Regions from separate parts of the Streptomyces sp. CA-146814 genome, predicted to be linked through region 1. Evidence: riboswitches for the same ligand, from Rfam matches in the RefSeq annotation. Region 1 holds a riboswitch; the other holds the start of a gene.
What was found. A riboswitch is a leader RNA that binds a small molecule or an ion and turns the genes downstream of it on or off. The one in region 1 is predicted to bind cobalamin.

Region 1 (4,126 bases):
GGGCTTCCCTCCAGCTCCTCCCACGCCCTGTTCGGCGGTCTGATCGGTGCGGCCGTGATGTCGGCCGGCTGGTCCTCGATCAACGGCGGCACCGTCGTCACCAAGGTGCTGCTCCCCGCGATCGCCGCCCCGCTGGTCGCCGGTATCGCCGCGATGCTGGCCACCCGGCTGACGTACCGGATCAACCGGAACGTCACCGACCCGAACCAGCAGAAGTCGACCGCCAAGGGCTACCGGGCCGGGCAGATCGCCTCCGCCGGTCTCGTCTCGCTCGCCCACGGCACCAACGACGCGCAGAAGACGATGGGCATCATCACGCTGGCGCTGGTCACCAGCGGTGTCCTGGCCCCGGGCTCCAACCCGCCCATGTGGGTCATCGTCTCGGCCGGTGTCGCCATCGCGCTCGGCACCTACCTCGGCGGCTGGCGCATCATCCGCACCATGGGCAAGGGCCTCACCGACCTCCAGCCGCCGCAGGGCTTCGCCGCCCAGACCAGCGCGGCGACCGTCATCCTGGCCTCCTCGCACCTCGGCTTCTCGCTCTCCACCACCCAGTCCTGCTCGGGTGCCGTGATGGGCGCGGGTCTCGGCCGCAAGGGCGGCGTGGTCCGCTGGTCCACCGCCACCCGGATGTTCGTCGCCTGGGGCCTCACGCTCCCGGCCGCGGGCCTGGTCGGCGCGGGCGCCGAGTTCCTCACCAAGCAGGGCCCCTGGGGCATCGCCGTCACGGCGGTCATCCTGGTCGGCGGCTCCTTCGCCATCTGGCTGGCCTCGCGCCGCGAGCCGGTCGACCACACCAACGTCAACGACACCGACGGCACGACGGCCGACGAGCCGCAGGGCGTCGTCACCACCGCCATGGCCGCGGTCGCGCCGCCGCCCACCGCCGGTGCGGTCTCCGAGCTCTCGACCACCATCCCGGCCCCGGCCGCGGCATCCGACGACACGCCCCGCCCCGCGGCCACGGTGTAAGGACAGATCCGTATGAAAATCGACTGGGCAGCACTCGCCTCCGTCTTCGGTGTCAGTCTCGTGGTCACCGTCGCACTGGTCGGCGTCTTCACCCTGGGCATCGTCGCCCTCTCCAAGCTGTCGGCCCCGGCCGGCAGTGCCACCGGTGCCACCGGCGGTTCGGCCGCACTGGCGCGCACCGGCGCGTACGCCGCCTTCGCGGGTTGCGTGGCGGCGGTCGCGTACGGGATCTATCTGATCGTCGCCTGACCGCACCGCGACACGTTCCTCCGGGCCGGACACACCACCGTGTGTCCGGCCCGATGTGCGTCTGCGCACACCGGCCCTTCGCAGGTCAACAGCAAGTTGACGGCCGTTCTCGCAGCGTGGTGGACTGCCGGAGCCATTTACGGCGACAGAAGAGGAAGCCGGTGCGAATCCGGCGCGGTCCCGCCACTGTCACCGGGGAGCACTCCCCCACACCGGATGTCACGGCCCTCCTGACCGAGGGCTGGAAGGCCGGGGGAAGTGCGGATCCGGAAGCCAGGAGACTCTTGTCGCCGGTCACGTCGAACCAGGGCGCGGACCCTGAGTGAGGACATAAGCCATGCCCGGCCGCCGTGCGCCGCATCCTGTGCCTGTTCCGACACCTCTTCCGGTACCTCTCGCGGTACCTCTCCGTGCCGGAACGCCTCTGCCCACGGCAGACTGAACCGTGCGTGTCGATCGCGTTTTCGCGTACGGCGCCACCGCCGGGCTGATCGCCGACGCGGCTCTCGGCGACCCGCGCCGGGGCCACCCCGTCGCCGGGTTCGGCCGGGCGGCCGCGCGGGTGGAGTCCCTGCTGTGGCGGGACGACCGGGGCCGGGGCGCGCTGCACACCCTGCTCTGCGCCGGAGGCGCCGTGGGGGCCGCCGCGCTGGCCGCCCGTGCCGTACGGAACCGTCCCGCGCTCGCCGTCGCGCTGACGGCAGCCACCACCTGGTCGGTCGTCGGCGGTACGTCGCTGGGCCGGGAGGCCCGCGCCATCGGGGGCGCGCTGGCCGCCGGTGACCTGGAGGTGGCCCGGGAGCGGCTGCCGCATCTGTGCGGGCGCGATCCGCAGGCCCTGGACGGGCCGCAGATCGCCCGCGCGGTCGTGGAGTCGGTCGCGGAGAACACCTCGGACGCCGTCGTCGGCGCGCTGGTGTGGGGCGCGATCGGCGGGGTGCCGGGGCTCGTCGGCTTCCGGGCCGTGAACACGCTCGACGCGATGGTCGGCCACAAGTCGCCCCGCCACCGGCGTTACGGCTGGGCCTCGGCCCGCCTGGACGACGTGGCGGGATGGCCCGGCGCCCGGCTGACGGCCGCGCTGGCCGTGGTGGGCGGCGGGCGGCCTGCGGAGGCCGTACGCGCCTGGAAGGCGGACGCGGGGCGGCACCCGAGCCCGAACGCGGGGCCGGTGGAGGCCGCGTTCGCGGGGGCGCTCGGTGTACGGCTCGGCGGGACGCTGGCGTACGCGGGGCGCGTCGAGCACCGGCCGGTGCTGAACGGGGAGTCGGGCCGGGAGGTCCGGAGCTCCGACATCGAACGCGCGGTGCGGCTGTCGCGGCGGGTGAGTGTGCTGGCCCTCGGGGTGTGCGTGGTGGGCCGGTTGGCTGTGGGGCGTGTGGTCGCGGGGCGGTCGTCGGCAGGACAGGGGCGGGGACTGGCATGAGTGGTGGGCTGCTGGTCGCGGGGACGACCTCGGACGCGGGCAAGAGCGTCGTCACGGCGGGCATCTGCCGCTGGCTGGTGCGCCGGGGCGTGAAGGTCGCGCCGTTCAAGGCGCAGAACATGTCCCTCAACTCCTTTGTGACCCGTGAGGGCGCGGAGATCGGACGCGCGCAGGCCATGCAGGCACAGGCCGCCCGGGTCGAGCCGACCGCGCTGATGAACCCGGTGCTGCTCAAGCCCGGCAGCGACCGCTCCAGCCAGGTCGTCCTGATGGGCAAGCCGGTCGGCGAGATGAGCGCCCGGGGGTACCACGGCGGCCGGCAGGAGGCGCTGCTCGGGACGGTCACGGACTGTCTGGAGCGGCTGCGGTCGACCTATGACGCGGTGATCTGTGAGGGGGCGGGCTCGCCTGCGGAGATCAATCTGCGGCGGACCGACATCGTGAACATGGGGATCGCACGGGCCGCGAGGTTCCCGGTGCTGGTGGTCGGGGACATCGACCGGGGCGGGGTCTTCGCGTCGTTCTTCGGGACGACGGCGCTGCTGAGCGCGGAGGACCAGGCGCTGGTCGCCGGGTACCTGGTGAACAAGTTCCGGGGTGACGTCTCGCTGCTGGAGCCGGGGCTGGACATGCTGTACGGGCTGACCGGGCGCCGTACGTACGGAGTGCTGCCGTACGCCCATGGGCTCGGCATCGACGAGGAGGACGGCCTGCGGGTGTCCCTGCGCGGGGCGGTGCGGGAGTCGGTCGTGGCGCCGCCGCACGGGGAGGACGTGTTGCGGGTCGCGGTCTGCGCGGTGCCGTTGATGTCCAACTTCACGGACGTGGACGCGCTGGCCGCCGAACCGGGCGTCGTCGTGCGGTTCGTGGACCGGGCCGAGGAGCTGGCCGACGCGGACCTGGTCGTCGTGCCCGGGACGCGCGGCACGGTGAAGGCGCTGGCCTGGCTGCGTGAGCGCGGTCTCGCGGAGGCGCTGGTGCGGCGGGCGCGCGAGGGCCGGCCGGTGCTGGGGATCTGCGGTGGGTTCCAGGTGCTCGGTGAGCGGATCGAGGACGAGGTGGAGTCGCGGGCAGGGGTCGTGGACGGGCTGGGGGTCCTTCCCGTACGCGTGCGCTTCGACCGGGCCAAGACGCTGGCGCGGCCGGTGGGTTCGGCGCTCGGTGAGACGGTGGAGGGGTACGAGATCCACCACGGGGTGGCCGACGTACGGGGCGGCGAGCCGTTCCTGGACGGGTGCCGGGTCGGGGCGGTGTGGGGGACGCACTGGCACGGGTCGCTGGAGAGCGATGGGTTCCGGCGGCGGTTCCTGGAGGAGGTGGCGCGGGCCGCCGGGCGGCGGTTCGTGCCTGCGCCGGACACCTGTTTCGGGGAGCTGCGGGAGGAGCAGCTGGATCGGCTGGGGGATCTGGTGGAGGAGCACGCGGATACGGATGCGTTGTGGCGGTTGATCGAGGGGGGCGCGCCGGTGGGGTTGCCGT
Region 2 (4,126 bases), 950 kb from region 1:
CGGGTGCGGTACAGGACGGCGACGAAGGCGGGGACGCCGATCAGCGCGGTGACGACGCCGACCGGCACCTCCTGCGGGTCGAGGACCGTACGGGCGAGCGTGTCGACCCAGACCAGGAAGATCGCTCCGGCGAGCGCGGTGACCGGCAGGAGCCTGCGGTGCCCGGAGCCGGTGAGCGCGCGGGCCGCGTGCGGGAGGACCAGACCGACGAAGCCGATCGCCCCGGCCGAGCTGACCAGGGCCGCGGTCAGCAGGGCGGTGGTGCAGAGCAGCACGATCCGGGTACGGGCGACGTTCACGCCGAGCGCGGCGGCGGCGTCCTGCCCGAAGGCGAAGGCGTCGAGCGTACGGGCGTGGGCCAGGCAGATCACCAGGCAGAGGGCGAGAACGGCGGTGCAGAGCGCCACCTCGCCCCAGCCGACGCCGCTGAGCGAGCCGAGCAGCCAGAACAGCACTCCGCGGGTCTGCTCGGCGTCGGCCGAGGTCATCACGACGAACGAGGTCAGGGCGGAGAAGAGCTGCATCGCCGCGACACCGGAGAGCACCACCCGGTCGGTCGTGGAGCCGAGCGTATGGCTGAGCAGCAGAACCAGGGCGAACGAGCAGATGGCCCCGACGAACGCACCGGCCGACAGCGACACCGCTCCCCCGCCGACACCGAGGACCACCACCACGACCGCCCCGGTGGAGGCTCCGGAGGAGACGCCGAGGACGAACGGGTCGGCGAGCGGGTTGCGCAGCAGCGACTGCATCACCGTGCCGCACACCGCGAGCCCGGCCCCGCACACGGCGGCGAGCAGGGTACGGGGCATGCGCAGGTTCCAGATGATGCCGTCCCGGATCGGGCTCAGCTCCGATCCGCCGAAGCCCAGATGGGAGGCGACGGCGGACCAGACGTCGGGGACGGAGATCCGGGCCGGCCCGATCGTGACGGCGACGGCTATGGAGAGCAGCAGGAGCAGGAGTCCGCCGGTCCAGATCAGCGCCTGCACCGGCGCGCCGACCCGCCGTACGTCAGCGGGCCGCTCCACCGTCGGGCTGCCGCTGCTCACCCCACGCGCCTTCACCGTCGGATGCCCGCCGCTCACCCCGCGAGCCCGAAGTCGCGCAGCCCGGCGGCGACGCGCTCCAGCCCCTCGACCGTCCGGATGGTGGGGTTCATGGCCTGGCCGCTGAGCAGCACGTACCGGCGGTTCTTGACGGCGTCCATGGTCTTGGTGACCGGGTTGGACTCCAGGAACTCGATCTTCTTCTCGGCGCTCTCGGCGGTCTGCATGGTGCGGCTCAGGTCGCCGATGACCAGGACGTCGGGGTTGCGGTCGGCGACGGTCTCCCAGCTGATCTGGGGCCATTCGTCGTGGGTGTCGTCGAAGACGTTCTTCGCGCCGAGCTCCCGGGTGATGACACCGGGGGCGCCGCAGCAGCCGGCCAGGTAGGGGGCCTTGGAGTCGGAGAACCAGTAGAGGAGAGAGGCCTTGGAACCGTCGATGCCGTCGGTGGCCTTCGCCACCCGGCCCTGGAGCTTCTTCACCAGGGCGTCGCCGCGCTCGGGGACGCCGAACACCTGGGAGAGCTCACGGACTTCGGTGTAGACGCTGTCCATGGTGAGGGGTGCGGTACGGGCTCCGTCACCGCCGCCGCTGTTGTCCTTGCCGGTGCAGTCGGCGGGCGAGATGTAGGTGGGGACGCCGAGCTTCTCGAACTGTTCGCGCGGGGCGACGCCGCCCTTGGCGAGGGTGGAGGCGAAGGAGGCGGAGAGGAAGTCGGGCTCCTTGTCGAGGACCTTCTCGGACGAGGGCCGGTTCTCCGATATGCGCTCGACGCCCGCGTTGGCCTTCTCCAGGCCCTTCATGACCGGGTCGCTCCAGGTGGCGGTACCCGCGAGCCGGTCGGCGAGGCCGAGCGAGAGGAGGATCTCCGTCGATCCCTGGTCGACCGAGACGGCCTGCTGCGGCGGCGCCTTCACGGTGACGGTGCGCCCGCAGTTCTTGAGGGTGAGCGGGAAGCCTTCGGCGCTGGTCTTGTCGCCACCGCCGGCGGCGGAGGTGGACCCGCCGCCGCAGGCGGTGAGCAGGACGACGCCGGCCGCGAGGAGGGCGGCGGTGCGTATCGGGGCGGGGGTGGCCTTGGGCAGCACGGAGGACCTCGGTGTCTCTGGGCCCAGCCGCGGAGCCCGTCGTACGGTCCCGTACCCCGGGTGCGGAGCACGGGTGCCAGCAGGTCTTCGGACTCGGGTTCGTCCGGGCGGGACGCCTTCCCGGAGCGTGGGTGCTCCAGTGGCCGTGGCCTCGCCCGTCCCCCTCACCGCTGCGCGTCAGTTCCGGTCTCGCACCGGATTCCCTGACCCCGTCGCTGGGGTTCGACTGGCCCCGGCAAGCTATCACGGGTCTTCGCGCAGCTCAGAGCCGGTGCGGGACCGCTTCATCGGTCGGGCCGGTGCGGCGCGGGATCGTCCCGCCGCACCGGCCCGGCCGGCCCTTACGGCGCTTGCAGCGCGATCACCGCGTTCTGTCCGCCGAAGCCGAAGGAGTGGCTGACGGCCCGTCGTACGGGCACCTCACGCGGTGCCTTGGTGACGCAGTCGATGGCGAACCCGCGGTCGGGGGCGTCCAGGTTGGCGATCGGCGGGACGATGCCGTGCTGGAGCGTCAGGACGGTCAGTCCCGCCTCGATGGCTCCGGCCGCTCCCATGCAGTGGCCCAGGACGCCCTTGGGGGCCGTGACGGGCGGCCGGTGCGGGTAGGCCCGGCCGATGAGAGCGGCTTCCGTCGCGTCGTTCAGCGGGGTCGAGGTGCCGTGCGCGTTGACGTGGTCGACGTCCTCGGCGCGCCAGCCCGCGTCCCTCAGCGCCGCGTCGACGGCGGCCTCGGCGACCGCACCGGAGGGGTGCGGGGAGGTCGGGTGGTGGGCGTCGGTCGTGGCGCCGGTGCCGGCGAGCAGCGCTCGGGGGGCCGCCCCTCTGGCCCGGGCGTCCTCGGCCCGTTCCAGGACCATGATCGCGGCGCCTTCGCCCATGACGAGCCCGGCCCGGTCGGCGGCGAAGGGACGGCAGAGACGGGCGGGGTCCCCGTCACCGTCCCGCAGCGCCGCCGCGCCCGAGCGGGCGAAGCCGGTCATGGCGACCGGGAAGACGATCGACTCGGTGGCTCCGGCGATCGCGATGTCGCACTGACCGAGCGCCAGCATGTCGCGGGCCACGGAGAGGGCGGTCACTCCGGAGGAGCAGGCCGTGCACGGGGCCAGGCTCGGGCCGGTGGCCTTCATCTGGATGGCGATCTCCGCCGCGGGCATGCTCGGGATGGTGAGCAGGATGCCCGAGGGTGAAGTGGCCTCGGGGCCGCGCCGCTCCAGGGCGACGGCCTGTTCGGTCAGTCCGGCGGAGCCGCCGCTGCTGGTGCCGACGACGACGGCGACGCGGGCGCCGTCCCAGTGGGCGGGGTCGAGCCCGGCGTCGGTCACCGCCTCCCGTGCGGCGAGGACGGCGAACTTGACGTACCGGCCCATGCGGAAGGCGGTCCGGCCGCCGACCGCCTCGTCCAGGTCGATGCCGGAGACCGTACAGGCGAAGTCGACGGCGCAGCCGTGCAGTTCGGGGACGGTGCGCGCGAAGGACGCGCCGCGGCGGACCCCGTCCCAGGTGGTGTCGGTGGTGTGGCCGGCCGGGGTGATCATCCCCAGTCCGGTGACGGCGATGGCGGGTCGGTTCATCGGGTGTTGCTCACCGGCACCGCACTGCCTTCCGCCTCGCCGCCGACGGCCGCGTCGATGAACGCGGAGATGTCGGCCAGCGTGGCGTCCTTGTAGAGCTTCTCGGAGTCGGCGCTGACTCCGAGGGTCTCCTTGATGATGACGGCGAACTCGGCGACCGCCAGGGAGTCCATCTCCAGGCTGTCCATCGTGGACTCCGGCAGGACTTCGGCCGCGGGCACCTTGAACGTCTCGGTCAGCACCTCGGTGATCTTCGGGTGGATGGTCTGGCTCTTCACGGTGTTTCCTCTCATCGGCGGCCTCTGATACGGCGGGGGTGGCGGTACGCACCGGCCCACCGCCGAAATAACTGGAGGACGACCCTCCGGTTACGCCCTGGGGCGAACCGATTCGTCTACGCTCACCTGCGGCTTCTCGA

Region 2: linked by a shared signal. The riboswitch ahead of ACQP09_RS01400 (ABC transporter substrate-binding protein) and the one ahead of ACQP09_RS05765 (cobalamin biosynthesis protein) in region 1 are both predicted to bind cobalamin.

Annotation. Positions count from the first base shown of each region.
Region 1 covers NZ_CP192068.1:1,299,018-1,303,143, forward strand. Annotated here, with positions in the region: gene ACQP09_RS05755 (anion permease) at 1-972, shown strand, start outside; gene ACQP09_RS05760 (hypothetical protein) at 985-1,221, shown strand; cobalamin riboswitch at 1,341-1,522, shown strand; gene ACQP09_RS05765 (cobalamin biosynthesis protein) at 1,667-2,647, shown strand; gene ACQP09_RS05770 (cobyric acid synthase) at 2,644-4,126, shown strand, end outside.
Region 2 covers NZ_CP192068.1:353,547-357,672, forward strand. Annotated here, with positions in the region: gene ACQP09_RS01395 (FecCD family ABC transporter permease) at 1-1,031, opposite strand, end outside; gene ACQP09_RS01400 (ABC transporter substrate-binding protein) at 1,085-2,137, opposite strand; cobalamin riboswitch at 2,199-2,383, opposite strand; gene ACQP09_RS01405 (beta-ketoacyl-[acyl-carrier-protein] synthase family protein) at 2,479-3,708, opposite strand; gene ACQP09_RS01410 (acyl carrier protein) at 3,705-3,986, opposite strand; gene ACQP09_RS01415 (acyl-CoA dehydrogenase family protein) at 4,077-4,126, opposite strand, start outside.